Regions from separate parts of the Lysinibacillus sp. FSL P4-0201 genome, predicted to be linked through region 1. Evidence: riboswitches for the same ligand, from Rfam matches in the RefSeq annotation. Region 1 holds a riboswitch; the other holds the start of a gene.
The links. Region 1 has a riboswitch for S-adenosylmethionine ahead of MKY76_RS08505 (YezD family protein). Riboswitches for the same ligand answer to the same signal wherever they lie in the genome.

Region 1 (7,590 bases):
GTTGTTCATGAATTGGATTTTTATAGCCGTGTATTAAGGAAATGGCAATCGCCTCAACACCTAATTCCTTGAATTTATAAACGATCTCGTCAACTTCCTCGGTATTAAGCGCTTTCATAATATTTCCTTTAAAATCAATTCGCTCATCAATTTCTTGACGTAAATAACGCTCTACAAATGGTTCTGGCTTTTTATATTTAAAGTTATATAAGTCTGGTCGATTTCCACGAGCAATTTCTATAACATCACGGAAACCCTTTGTTGTAATTAACCCAACTACACCCCCTTTTCTTTCCGTTAATGTATTGATGATAACCGTCGATCCGTGAATAAATGATTCAATGAAAGAATCTTCCGTTACATGTCGTCCTAATACATTTAATATGCCATCCTCAAAGTGACCAGGTGTCGTATGTCCCTTATCAAAATGAAGATTTCCTTTTTCATCTGTGAAAACTAGGTCAGTAAAAGTACCGCCAATATCTGTTGCGATTTTCAAGACTTCATCCCTCCGTGTTCCTATTATCGGTACAGTGTTCCGAATTAGAATTAAATAAATTATATTTAAAAGAAAAAGAAAATTCAATGTATTTTTTAAATAAAAATTCATTTGACAATTGTCCTTCGTTGTAAAAACCCGCTCTATCTTTCCAATATCAGAGAACTATTGATAAAAAATACCAAACACATTTATATAAGGAAAGTTCTCGTGATTTTTGTGCAACATAAAAAAGATCCTAGTTTTCACTAGAATCTTAAAATCGTTTAAAAAAAATTAATTTTTGTGAATTTTTACTCAAGAGGTGGATGAAGGAATCATCCGAAATTTTACTTTTATACCATATTTGCATTGTAGATAGACGATGAATTGGGTCACTTCTTACGAACCATGTTTACCCATTATCAATAAAAAAGCTGCCCATTTAAGTAGGCAGCTTTTAATATTCTGTTAAAACAATCCTACCGCATGTCCTTCGTTATCGACATTCATACGTAGCGCAGCTGGTGCTTTTGGAAGTCCTGGCATTGTCATAATATCGCCAGTTAGACAAACTAAGAAGCCTGCACCAAGCTTTGGAATAACTTCGCGAATTGTGATGGTAAAGCCTTCTGGACGACCAAGTAAACTTGGTTGGTCTGATAAAGAATACTGGGTTTTCGCCATACAAATTGGAAGGGAGTCCCAACCAAATTTTTCGATTTGGGCAATTTGTTTTTTGGCTTGGTCTGTAAATTGCACATCTTTCCCGCCATATACCTTTTGCACAATCGTACGTACCTTTTCTTCAATTGACTCTGTTACATCATATAAAGGAGAGAAGTTGTTTTCTTCCTCTAGCACAGCTAGTACTTGCTCAGCTAAGGCTAGACCACCTTTACCGCCCTCTTCCCAGACATTCGTACGGGCAATGCGAACATGATTTTCTTGACACCAGTTCAGAACGGCTTCTAGCTCAGCCTCTGTGTCCGTGATAAAACGATTTAAGGCAATAATTGGTTCAACGCCAAATGTACGAACTGTATCTACATGTTTAGCTAAATTCTCAATCCCTTGTAGAAGTGCTTCCACATTTTCGCCTACAAGCGCTGTTTTCGGTACACCACCATGCATTTTTAAGGCACGAATTGTCGCTACAATGACAACTGCGCTTGGTTTAAAGCCTCCCTTACGCGCTTTAATGTTCATGAATTTTTCAGCACCTAAATCAGAGCCGAAGCCCGCTTCTGTCACCACAATATCAGCTAGCTTACGAGCGGTTTGTGTCGCCATAATGGAATTACAGCCGTGGGCAATATTCGCAAATGGACCACCATGGATAATAGCAGGTGTTCCCTCTAATGTTTGAACTAGGTTTGGCTTAAAGGCATCTTTTAATAATAGTGTTAAGGCACCCTCTACCTGTAAATCACGTACAAAGACAGGCTCACGCTCGAAAGTATAGCCAATCACGATACTAGCGATGCGCTCACGTAAATCCTCAATGCTTGTTGCTAAACAGAATACCGCCATAATTTCAGAGGCAACCGTTATATCAAAGCCGTCCTCGCGCGGCATGCCTTGAACAGGACCACCTAATCCCACCACTACCTTACGAAGGGCACGATCATTTAAGTCCATGACACGCTTCCAAATAATGCGTCGTGGATCAATGTTAAGTGTATTTCCTTGGTGGATATGATTATCAATAAATGCGGATAAAGCATTGTTAGCTGTTGTAATCGCATGAAGGTCGCCAGTAAAATGTAAATTAATATCCTCCATTGGTATAACTTGTGCGTAACCTCCGCCAGTTGCGCCACCTTTTACGCCCATGACTGGACCTAATGATGGTTCACGTAATGCGACCATCACCTTCTTATCTAATTGATGAAGGGCATCTGCTAGTCCAACAGTCACAGTCGACTTTCCTTCACCAGCTGGGGTTGGACTAATAGCTGATACTAATACTACCTTTGCATCCTCGCCCTGAGCAGTAATTTTTAATGGGTCGATCTTTGCTTTGTAGCGTCCATACTGCTCAAGAGCATCCTCTGGAATACCCGCAGCATTGGCAATTTCCGTAATAGGTTTGATCACTGCTTGACTAGCGATTTCTAAATCTGATAATGGTTGATTTTTCGTTGTCATTTGGCATCCTACTTTCTATGTTGTTCATTTCCATTATAGTCTTAATTGTGAAAAAAAAGAAAGCCAGATATGCAAGCATTTCGTCAATCAATTGACTTATTTGTTCAATTCCTGTATGTTCTAAGAGAAAATGCAATTTTTTCACATTTTCTCAATGAGTGCACCATTTATTTAACTTTATTTTACATTCAAGCGCATTGGAGGCGAATGCTTATGCAACAGGGGATCGTAAAGTGGTTCAATAATGAAAAAGGTTATGGCTTTATTGAATGTGATGATGGCGAAGATGTATTTGTTCATTTTACGGGCATCCAGGAGGAAGGCTTCCGTACACTTGAAGAAGGTCAAAAGGTTTCATTTGATGTTGTGGAAGGCAATCGTGGACCCCAAGCATCAAATGTTGTAAAACTATAAGCGTAATGGGACTATCCGTGTAGTTCCAGATTAGCAGCGGATTAGGAAATGCATCGTTTCCTTCATCCGCTTTTTGTATTGTTTTATAAGCTGAATGCCCCCTCCATGTTATAATAGAAGTAACAATACGTAAGGAGGGATTTCGATGCAAAAACAAAATAAACCCATGACTGAAGTTATTTTGAAGCATAAAGAACGACAAAGTGTAGCAGAATTTGCAGCAACACTGGAAACGATTGCAAAAAAGCTTAAAGAAAATGGTGAATTCACTTTTGTTCAAGACACAGAGCCAACAGTTGTCAGCCCAAGTGAACAGCTCAAAATCGAATACTCCTATACAAAAAAGGGCGACAAGCATTCATTTGAAATTGAATTTGATTGGTATACAGGTACAGAAACACCGAGAAAAATGACAATTGAATAATAATTGGCAACGAAAATCCACTTCTCTGATGAAGTGGATTTTTCCATATTGTTGAATTAAAGATCATGTCACTAGCTAAAACTTTTTTTAGCAAGGTTGGGGTGATTTCGCTCCAGGGTCTCCTCTGTAACGCTAAATCCACAGGAAAGCAAGTAGCCAGCATCAGAAATTCTATTGATGGTTTTTCAATACTTATGTAAAGAGGCTGGAGCAACAGTGTTTCAGCCCATAAAAATACCGAGCTATCCACTAAAACGCTTACGAAGTGTTTTGGAATAGTTCGGTTTTTTTATCATGTTTGTTAATTTAAAGATTATTCAGCTTTATGAAGGTCCCAGTTAGTTATGGCCCAGCCTTTTCTCATTATCGATTTATCCAATAAAAAGCACCAGGGCAAACTAAAGTTTCCTTTGTTCGTTTAGGATCCTTTAATGTCACACCAAATGGTCCCTCTTTGACATGACCAAGTGTCATTGTCATCGCGCTCTCTTCCTCATAGAAATCTAAGCGCATATTCGGTAGCTGTAGTGACAAATACTGCTCATGTTGCGTAGGCACTGGTAGCTGTAACACCTCTTGCCACAGCTTAACTGTTGCCTGCATGTCCTTGACGTAGAATTGGACGGATTCCATCGTTATAGCCTGTTTGACATCAATGGCACCACTTGCCTTTAATTGAACCAAACGCTCTTCATCTTCCTCCGCCCATTCAATCAAAAATGGAAAATCAATTGGCAGATCTGGCTTACCAAAATGCAGTAGCTTCCATTCTACCACAGTGCCATCTGGTCTTGTTCTGCTACATGCATCTGGTCCATATACTTCATAGCCCAATGCTCGCAAGCGTCGACCCTCTTCCTCAATATTTTTTGTGCGCAGAGCAATTCGAGAAAATCCCTGGCGCTCTTGATCACGTTTAAACGTATAATGTAGGGAATATGGGTATTGTGCCGCTTGCTCAAATAAATCACGATCATAGATAGCAATTTGTTCAATATAGCTTAAGCCAAAGTAGCTTAACGTATTATAAGTCCCCCACATCGTGTGCTGCCCACCATTCACTGTATGGACATTTCGTTTATTGAAGAAAACCTTTATATTTTCTGGTGATTCCACTTGATGAACCAAATGATCAAAATATAAAGTCATGGCCATTCCCCTTTCTTTCCCCATTACCTTTACCTGTATGTTTGATTAGTTTAAAATTTACTCAAGAAAAGGAGTTACTAGTAGGATATGAAAAAAAGTTTCGTTTACCTACAAACTCCGTTCACTAATTTCATAAAGAGGTGATTTGAATGACAGATTTAGTAGCTGCTTTTAAATTGGCATTAGGTAATTATCCTACAGGTGTAACAGTTGTCACGACATGTCATGACACAAAACCGATTGGCTTAACCGTCAATTCCTTTGCATCTGTTTCAATCGACCCGCTCCTTATTTTATGGTCACTCGATAAAAAATCTCAGCTCCATCCTTATTTCACGACTGCGCCAAATTTTGCGGTCAATATTTTAGCGAGTGATCAAGAGCATTTATGTACACTATTTGCCAGTAAAATCCCTGATCGCTTTGCACAAGCAAAATGGTCAACTTCCTCTTTAGGACTACCGATTTTACATGATACAGCAGCTAATTTACAATGTAAAACATTTCAGCAAATCGATGCTGGCGACCATACCATTTTTATTGGGCAGGTCGTAGACATTACAAATGCTCAAAAAGAGCCTTTGCTTTATCATCGCCGTCATATCGGTCCCATACCAAAAAGCTTTTATAGCTAGCCTTTACACAAAAAAAGGGCCACTTGTAAGCACAGGAAATCCTTCATGCTTATAGGTGGCCGTTTGACATAAGTTCTACTGAAATCATTGTTATTTTTTCTGCGGAAATCTCTGCTTTTCAAGCCTATTAATTTGCACAATCACACCATCTTGAATCGTAATATGCACTTCACCAAATTCAAGATTTTGAATCGCCTTCGCAATTGCCTCTAGTTTCTTATCATCTACTTTTACTGACTGAGCCATACGAAACACCCCTTCTTTCTTATTCCTTATTGTTCATAAAGAGGCCAACGCATCAAACTGATTGATAGCCCCTCCTATCTCTCAGACACCATCTGTTGGATTTGGCACCTGTTTTTCGGTTGCCGAGGCTTCATTGGGCCAAGTCCCTCCACCTCTCTTGATAAGAGTACTGCGTTTCTTGAAAATAATTCTATAATTCCGCTATAGGAATGTCAATACAAAATATTAGAAAACCTAGTTGAATACTATGCAATATGTCGTTTAGATTAAAAGACTCCCTAAACCTAAAGTATTTTATGCCTAGTCAGTGAGAAATAGATGGCAATCCATTAATTTATTACGAGCTCCATTTCCTCATTATGAATTCAAGTGGGCCTCGATGATGTTTAGCCCTCCACCATACAGAAACAAAGACACATCCTAAAAAGTAACAGCAGGCATACAGCATGGAAAAAGCAAGTGTTTGGTTCTCCAGCTTTTGGCAAACAATTAGTATTCCAATGCCTATAAAAACATGGCCAACATAATGCGTTAAAGACATTTGTCCTGTTAATATGAAAGATTGAATAACTTTATTTTTACATGTCTCTACAAGATAGATGGAGCCAACAATGATGACAATAGCCGAAGCCGAATTAGATAGGACATACATCATATTCGGTGGAATCGGTCCTGTATCAAATAAATACAATGCACTCTCTACATCTAATAAATGAATGGTTGTCATCTTAATGAATAACGTTGAACAAGTCTCAGTCATGATGACTAACAATAAACCTATCACCAGTAAGTTTTTTCTTAATGTATGATTTGTTAAATCTAATGTGCCCACTACCATACCTATCAGAAAGAAGCAAATCCAGGGGAATAGTGGATGATAGCCATTAAACATCAAATTTCTTATAAATCCTGCTGGTGTCCAAAAATCAAGATACTCTAGTAGCACATATGTTGGATGCCAACCAGCAAGGTAACTAAATTGAATTTGAAGCCATTGTGAAAGGATGAGGATGACACCGATTATGAACATCATCCTTTTCTGAGATTGGGCAATCAAACATGCGGCAACAAACATATACACGCCATAATAATGTAATATATCTCCTGTCCAACCGACCGCATATAGTACTATCCCTATCACGAATAACAAAAATGACCTCTTCCACAAAGTAAGTCGATTCTCGCGAAGAAGCATTGGGTCCTTAGTCTCTCTAGCGTGACGAGTCATTAAAGCTGTCCCTATTCCTGCTAGCATGACAAATACGGCCGAAGCACGTCCCTCGAAAAGATGTTGGAAGGCAATTAACCATGTTGAACCATTCGTTGTAGAACCTGTTATGACGCCAAAATTGACAATGAACATGCCAAGCATGGCGAGAGCTCTTGCAAAATCAAGACCTTCAATGCGCCGATCATCATTTCTTTTTGTCATCTTTGCCCCCTTGGATAGCGCTATGTACAGCCTCCTTCCAAATAGCCCTATAGTTCAATTGGTTGCCTGTTAACATGAAATTACCGATATTATCATAGACGAGGGCTAGCATCTGTGCCTTCGCTTCTATATGTGGAGTATCCTCTAGCACGCCTAGCTGTACGCCATATCGTAGGATAGCAACAAAGCTCGTTAAAAAGCTGGTTTCTAGCTCTACTAATTGTCTTTTATAGTTTTCATCGCGGGCCGCTAATAGTACATATTGATTAAATATTTTATTAAAATAAGGGTCCTTGTCCTGTGCCTCAATAGATTTATAGCCTAGCTTAAGTAATTCCTCCTTAAAATTAGCAGAAGAAAGCTCTTTATAATCCACAGCGACATCATGTTGAATTTCTTTGTACAATTCATCAAATATGAAAGCGATTAATTGATCTTTTGATTGAAAATAATAGTAAATGGCTGGTTTTGAAATACCGACCTCTGTAGCAATCATTGCTAAGCTTGTTTTTTCAAATCCATTTTCCGCAAACATCCCATAAGCAATTTCTATAATTTTGTGAAAAGTTTGTTCTTTATTTCCCATTATTACCCTCCTTTTTTACCGACCGTTAAGTAAATATTATAGGATGCTAACCTTTTAGACAAGAAAAAACTGTGT
Region 2 (7,590 bases), 740 kb from region 1:
GAATGTCCAGCTGGCCAGAACGATAGAAAGAAATAGAGGAAGTGAGCGAGCCCATAGCTCCTGCTAGTTTGTTCGTGGCAACCGCAGCAGCTGGATTGAGCCCAACAAATAGTAAGGCTGGTAGTGAAATTAAACCGCCCCCTCCCACTACTGAGTCAACAAAAGCCGCCAGAAATCCAAAAGAAATTAATAGTATGAGAATATGTACATCGATTTCAAACAACATATGACACCTCTTTATAATTAGTTACTACTGAAATAGTAACTAATTTTATTTGCGCTGTAAACCCCATTTTTTCATTGGCAAATCTTCACATTGGTAGCCTATAATAAAGATAATGGAGGGATTACATGGAGGAATTAATCACCCAGCTGAAAGAAATGGGTTTTACAGAATATGAAGCGAAGGCCTATACGGCACTTGTTCAGCAAAGTCATGTCAGTGCTTATCAGGTTAGTAAAAATTCTGGCATACCACGTGCAAGAGTGTATGATATTTTAAATATCCTTGTAGAAAAGGGCATCGTGTTAAAAGAAGAGACCGCAGAACAAACGACCTATTCGGCAATGCCTGTGTCTGTGTTCTTACAGCAAATGCAACAGCGCTGGGAGTCGAATTTTACGTCTATAAGCGGGAAATTAGAGAAATTAGAGGAAAAAGTACAGGAAGCTGAGCCTAAAGTGGTCATGCTGAAGGGCAAGGAATCCATTATCAACTATTGTCAGTCACTTCTAAAGAAGGCGAAGAAAAAAGTGATGCTGTCGATGTGGGAAGATATGTATGATGCCTTACGTGAAGATTTGCAAGAGGTGGCGCTGCATGTTCCTGTTCATGGCATTACGTTGTATGTAGGAGAGCATCTCGCCTCAATTGACCAGCATAGAGCCACACATTATACAAAAAAAGCGTCTACACCGCATTGGTTTATCTTATCGATAGATGGTCAGGAAATGATTTATGGTCATTCTCCATCTACCCAAGAGACGGCCTTTATCACCAATGATCCAGTTCATATTTATTTGTTAGAGGATTATATATGGCATGATGTGCTCATCAATCGGTTAGTAAAACGTGATGATCAGGAGTTAGAAGACTGGATTGCTAAGGAACGTAAAGCTTTTTTCTTAGAATAGTCGTATAAGGAAGGGGAGGAACTTGAAAAAATTCGTGTTGCTAGGTTTAATAAGCCTACTAATGCTAGGAGCCTGTAATGCTACACCACCTACCGAACCACCAACGATTCATGAGCTAACGGTTGTCCCAGATAATGTCCAAAAAAATATCGTTTCTAATGACAGAATACAACTATTGCATGAAAAGGATGCTCCATATTACCTTGTTTATTATTCAAAAGGGAATGTATTGGCAAGTATTACAGCTGAGGGAAATAGGCTTATTATCCAGTTAGAAGAAGGCAGCGAGCAAAGGAAAGAGGCACAACCCTATGTTTTTAAAGTCACCGTCAAGAATCCTGAGCTGGATACCATTGATTTGCGAATTAACGGTCAGAGTACGCCAATTGATCGTATGACCATTATGTGATAAAAGAAACCGAAATCCCTTTAGAAATGAGATTTCGGTTTCTTTACGTGATGTCTAATAAAAGACTTTGTCTACGTTATATTTAGAGCGGAAAGTATTAATCGCATATGTTTCGTAAATTTCACGTTCCATTGGATCTTCTACTTCATAGACTTCAATTTTGAACACTTCATCACGATGGTTTTTCATCGGAGATACATTATCCTCGAAATGTTTTTTAATACGTTGACGAATTTTACGTGCTTTCCCAACAAACAATAGCTCATTCTTGTCATTATAGAATAAGAAAATGCCGCCTTTATCTCGTGTGATTTTATGGAAGTCAATAAAACCAAAGTAAGGTGTGATCGGCACATCACCTGGTTTTAAATCTTGTTCACGTTGACGGATTACTAGATCTGGTTTTGGAAATTCAATTTTAATCAAACTATTCACGTTCCTCTCTCTTACTAAAAGTATATGGTAACATAATTACGGCATGTTTACCATAAATTTTAAATGTAGAAACCCCACAGATAGCAAGCTTAGTGTACATCAAATGACCGAGAAACATGCGCGTGAATCACAAAATATTCTATGAATTATTGATATTCTAACTAGTTCGTGTTACAATTCAAGATAATTAAATAATCTTATCAAGAGAAGCTGAGGGATTTGGCCCGATGACGCTTCAGCAACCTCTAACAATTGTTAGAAAGGTGCTAATTCCAGCAAAGGATTTTTTCCTTTGAGAGATAAGAGTGGACGTGAAAAAAATCCTTCTCATTCTATCTCGTATGGAATGAGGAGGATTTTTTAATTTCGTTGCATCCTACGCAAGCAAGATTTGCTAAAAGAGAGTGATTATAGAGAGGGGAAAGCAAGATGCCAATTAATATTCCGAAAAATTTACCAGCTGGAGAACATTTACGTGAGGAAAAAATCTTCGTCATGGAAGAAGATCGTGCGAAAACACAGCAAATCCGTCCATTAAATATATTAATATTAAATTTAATGCCTGAAAAAGAAAAAACAGAGCTCCAATTATTACGTTTATTGGGGAATACACCATTACAAGTCAATATTACCTTTTTGAATACAGCCACACACGAGTCTAAAAATGTGAGTAAATCCCATTTGCAGCTTTTCTACACAACGTTCAATCAGATTCGACACCGACGCTATGATGGTATGATTATAACTGGTGCGCCAGTAGAAAAAATGGCTTTTGAAGAGGTCAACTATTGGCAGGAAATTTCAGAAATTATGGATTGGTCTAAAAAGAATGTGACATCCGTGCTACATATATGTTGGGGGGCACAGGCTGCATTGTATCATCATTATGGCATTGGGAAGGTTGAGCTTTCTGCTAAATGCTCAGGCGTCTATTCCCATGTGATTACAGATTTAACTGTAGATTTGGTACGTGGCTTTAGTGATTTATTTACTGCGCCCCATTCACGCTATACATCTGTTTCGATTGACGAGGTTCGCAATCATCCAGATCTACGATTATTATCCTATTCAGAGGATGCTGGGGTATTTATTGTACAATCAAAAGATAATAAAAATATTATGATTACGGGGCATCTAGAGTATGATGCGACAACGCTAGCCGATGAATACAGTCGCGATGTGGCGAAGGGCATAGATATCGCCGTTCCTGTAAACTACTTCCCGAATGACGATCCGACACAAGTGCCGATGAATACATGGCGTGCCCATACGCATCTATTATTCTCTAACTGGTTGAACTACTATGTTTACCAAGAAACACCATATGAATGGGATTTTGTAGATGAAATCGAATATCATATTTAATTAATAAAAAGTCTAATTTCTTTTCTAGCTTAGAAGAAATTAGACTTTTTGATTGTCATTTTCTGTTTCCTGCTGAGGTGTTTCGTTATTTTGAGCCTTGGATTTACGATTGCGAATAACTACCACAATCAACAAAAGTATAGGTAATAAAATGGTGAAAATAAAGGAAAAGATTGGCCAAATTTCATTATTATAATTAGTAGAATGCACAATATCTGGATGAACAATTTGAGAAAGTCCAATAACAATTATCCCCATCGGTATAATGAGTGGGCGATGATCCTTGATCTTTAAAATTTGTGCGAGGCCAACAACGGTCGTATAGAAATACATAAATGTACGAATATATATAGACGTAATCCACATAAATGCCATAATGATTTCAATGCGCTGTAAAAAATTCCCTATAGATATTCTTTGCGCTAAGGCATAGCTAGGAAATGTCCTTGATGCAGTGTTTTCAGGACCTAATACAAGAATTGATAGGACAATCAACGTAACTAAGACGATTCCGCCAAGGATTGCCCCAATATATAGCCCTTTCTGTGCAGACGGCTGTACATTGACGCCAGTAGGATAGAGCATCAATAATACAATTAATGGAAAGGAAAAGATACTCATAAAGCGTGCAATACTATAAAACATAGATGCTTTGGTCGCTTCTAGTAGAGGCTGAATATTCTCAAATGTAATTTGAGGGGTAATACTAATGACGAAAAAAATAAAAATAAAGATAAACAATGGGAAGAGGATTTCTGCCGAACGGGCAAAGGTCTCAATCCCTAAATAAGCGGCATACATAATAAGGATACTGAACAGTAGGGCAAATGCTAATGTCGGTGTCTCTGGCATAACTTCCGTTTTCATGAAAATACCGATAAAATAAAGTAATTCTCCAGCCGAAAGAAAGGTCATAATCAGGAAACAAATCGCTGTGATTTTCCCGAAAAAACGCCCAAGAATTTTTTCATTGGCCTCGATAAAGTTTAGGGACGGTGTTTGATTGGCCAGTGTTAAAAATAATTTTAGAACCAGTAAACTGAGCAGAACACCAATGCTTGCCGCTATCCAAGCATCTTGCTTAGCGGCACCAGTAATACTCGAAGGGATAATTAAAATCGCTGTACCGATAGAATAGAGAAAGGTAACGATTGTAAACTGTCTTGAACTAATTATCTCTTTTTCCATCAAGCTACCCTCCGTTTCTCAGTCCATCTTTCTATTTTGTGAATGACACAATGTAATCCCTAATCGGTGTGAAGATAAAGGTAATCAAATCTAATGGGCTAGGAATATGGATTTTAAGGGCAATCCCCATATTTAAAGCCGTTCCAATAAATAGCAAAAAGGAGAATACAATAATGGCTTTTCTATCCTGTTGCTTTTTTAGCTTTGGAATAAAAACAAGAGCAACAATGATTGCAATAATCAAGATAGCTACTGCTAGTACCATCTCATTACTCCTCCTTTGGCTTGTTTAATAATGAATTTTGCATCGTACCTGAACCTTGGGTTGTTACCTTTACATGAACAGCCACTGCTAAATCTGGAAAAATGGAAGTCCAGTCATCCTTAATTTTTTTCCACTGCTTTGGATCTGCCCGATGTAGGGCATCCCCAAATCCAAAAACATCGACTTCATATTGCTGTTGAATTTTCTCTACTGTTTTTTCAATGCGGTCATCAATACCCTGGGCTGTTTTTTTATTAACGTAATCAATCGATTTATTTTTGGTAAGATCGATATCACATTCGACCTCTCCAACATTCTGCTCTACATTAATATGGACATCGATTTTCGGTTTCCCGTTTTTAAATGACCCTTTCACCTTTGTAGTGGATTGGGTGATTTCAGTAGACAAGGTCCCTTTATTAGGACAGGCGATGATTTCTATCGTACTTTGAATTTTGTCATTAAGAAAACTAATACTTTTGCTTTCGCTTTCAGTCAGTAGCCCTATATATTTATCCCCTTTAAATACTGCTAAACCTGTATAACGTAATAGCACAGGTGTTTTAACACGTTGCACATTTGTTTGATCTACACCTAATTTCTTATCGCCATGAACTTCAATAGCAGAAATTAACGCCCCTTTATGCTTATTGGTTAACGTATTGACTAATTCATCAATATTAACAGCTATCGTGGAGCCCCAAGCCTTTTCAGAGACATCAAGGGAATTCAAGATTTTATTTGCAGGAACTTTTTCGATGGGTGTTAGTACATTTAATACTTCCTTCGCTGTTGCTTCGTGAGACATAATGACGTCGAAATCCTTACGAAATTCATGGTCCCTTACAATTAAATCAAGTGCATCACTAATGCCTTCTTTCGCGAGATCTTCCCCTAATACAACCACTTGAAGGTGGGCAAAATAAGGTTTTCGAGCTGCAATAGTCGTCATTTTCCGAATGGCTTCAAAGATGGTCTCGCCTCTCGAATGATAGCTAACGACAGGAGAGCGTTGAGTGGAAGCTTGGCGCACTGAGACTTCACTAGGATCAACAATTTGAACTGTAATTTCATATTCCTCATCTATTTTGTCAATGCCAAATGCTACGACTATGGCCAATTCATTTAATTCACGCTTACTCCAGCAGCCACTTAACAGTATTGTGAGGATACATAGTAAGCAAATCCAGTTTATTTTTGCCATATTCCATTCCTCATTTATCCAGTTGTTATTTCCTGCTTTTTACATTGATATATTTATGTCCTCTAACAATATTTTTTTGATTGACCAAACGAGGTCGTGTAAGTAACTTTCTACGCGGGAACAGCAGAAACGCATCCTTCTGATCCTGTAATACCAACGGTGCGAATGGGCTTAAATAAGGTACACCAAATGAACGAATGCTACATAGATGAAGAATAATTAGCATAATGCCAAACATTACACCGAATAAACCAAACATAGCAGCTAAAATCATTAATGGGAAACGTAGTACACGAATCGTATTCGATAAGCCATAGGCAGGGAATAGAAAGCTACAAATCGCTGTTAAGGCTACAATAATTACCATTACAGCGGATACGACGCCTGCATCAACTGCTGCCTGACCAATAACTAAAGTACCTACGATGGATACCGCAGGACCGATTGTTCGAGGCATACGAAGTCCAGCTTCCCTTAAGACCTCAAAGGCAACCTCCATAATAAGCGCTTCTACTACTGCAGGAAAGGGTACGCCTTCCCTTTGTGAAGCAATGCTAATTAACATGGGTGTCGGTAGCATTTCCTGATGAAAGGTAGTAATCGCCACATACAAGGATGGTGCTACTAATGCTAGACTGATACCAAAGAAACGCAAGATACGTACAAGTGAGCTAATCATCCAATGCTGATAATAATCTTCTGCTGATTGTAAAAAGGATGTAAATAGCGCTGGAACGACTAAGACAAAAGGTGTGCCATCAACTAGAATCGCCACTTTGCCATCTAATAATTCACCTGCGATGACATCAGGTCGTTCAGAGTTGTAGACGGTAGGAAACATAGAGTTTTTTGAGTCTTGAATAAAATCCTCAATATAGCCACTTTCCAGAATGCCATCAATATTAATACGATCTAATCGAGCCAATACCTCTGCGACGATTTTGTCACTGGCGATGCCATTTATATACATCACTGCTACATCTGTTTGTGTCACATCTCCGATAACGCGTGATTTTATCCAGAGATTCGGACTTTTTATTTTGCGACGAATGAGCGCTGTATTCGTACGCAAGGTTTCCGTAAAGGATTCCCTCGGTCCGCGAATTACGGATTCCGTCGATGGCTCTGTGACAGCTCGATCCTTGGCACTTCTAGTACTTGTCACAATCCCTTCGGCAAAGCCATCTAATAAAATAACCGTTTCACCATTGAGAATGGCATTGTAGAGTGTTGTGAAATGCTCAATATTCGTCACATCGCCTACCGTTAAATAGGAATTCCGAACATATTGATTAATGGTTGTTATTTCAATATCTTGTTCTTCTTCAATATTTGCCATCAGTTTATCGATAACAGAATCAGAAATAGTCGTTTTATCCGATAAGCCATCAATGGAAATAATGGCGAGGCTATGGGGATCAGTTTCTCCAATCGCAATTTCACGTATGATAATATCATTACTATGCCCTAGTGACTGTTGAATGATTTTTATATTTTTAGATAGGGAAGTATACAATAAATCGTTCGTTGTATGGGATGGGGAGGTCTCGTTATTGTTAGACATGGACATGTGTTTTCCTCCTCAAATGG

Region 2: linked by a shared signal. The riboswitch ahead of metA (homoserine O-succinyltransferase) and the one ahead of MKY76_RS08505 (YezD family protein) in region 1 are both predicted to bind S-adenosylmethionine.

What each region holds. Positions count from the first base shown of each region.
Region 1 covers NZ_CP151995.1:1,743,942-1,751,531, reverse strand. The annotation lists gene MKY76_RS08535 (hydantoinase/oxoprolinase family protein) at 1-499, opposite strand, end outside; gene MKY76_RS08530 (formate--tetrahydrofolate ligase) at 950-2,629, opposite strand; gene MKY76_RS08525 (cold-shock protein) at 2,843-3,043, shown strand; gene MKY76_RS08520 (amphi-Trp domain-containing protein) at 3,189-3,467, shown strand; gene MKY76_RS08515 (VOC family protein) at 3,831-4,616, opposite strand; gene MKY76_RS08510 (flavin reductase family protein) at 4,766-5,251, shown strand; gene MKY76_RS08505 (YezD family protein) at 5,342-5,497, opposite strand; SAM riboswitch class I at 5,569-5,664, opposite strand; gene MKY76_RS08500 (heparan-alpha-glucosaminide N-acetyltransferase domain-containing protein) at 5,835-6,929, opposite strand; gene MKY76_RS08495 (TetR/AcrR family transcriptional regulator) at 6,913-7,515, opposite strand.
Region 2 covers NZ_CP151995.1:2,482,001-2,489,590, reverse strand. The annotation lists gene MKY76_RS12430 (TSUP family transporter) at 1-226, opposite strand, end outside; gene MKY76_RS12425 (TrmB family transcriptional regulator) at 352-1,134, shown strand; gene MKY76_RS12420 (hypothetical protein) at 1,157-1,543, shown strand; gene MKY76_RS12415 (nucleotide excision repair endonuclease) at 1,598-1,969, opposite strand; SAM riboswitch class I at 2,173-2,284, shown strand; gene metA (homoserine O-succinyltransferase) at 2,408-3,343, shown strand; gene MKY76_RS12405 (endospore germination permease) at 3,383-4,531, opposite strand; gene MKY76_RS12400 (hypothetical protein) at 4,563-4,796, opposite strand; gene MKY76_RS12395 (Ger(x)C family spore germination protein) at 4,801-6,000, opposite strand; gene MKY76_RS12390 (spore germination protein) at 6,026-7,570, opposite strand.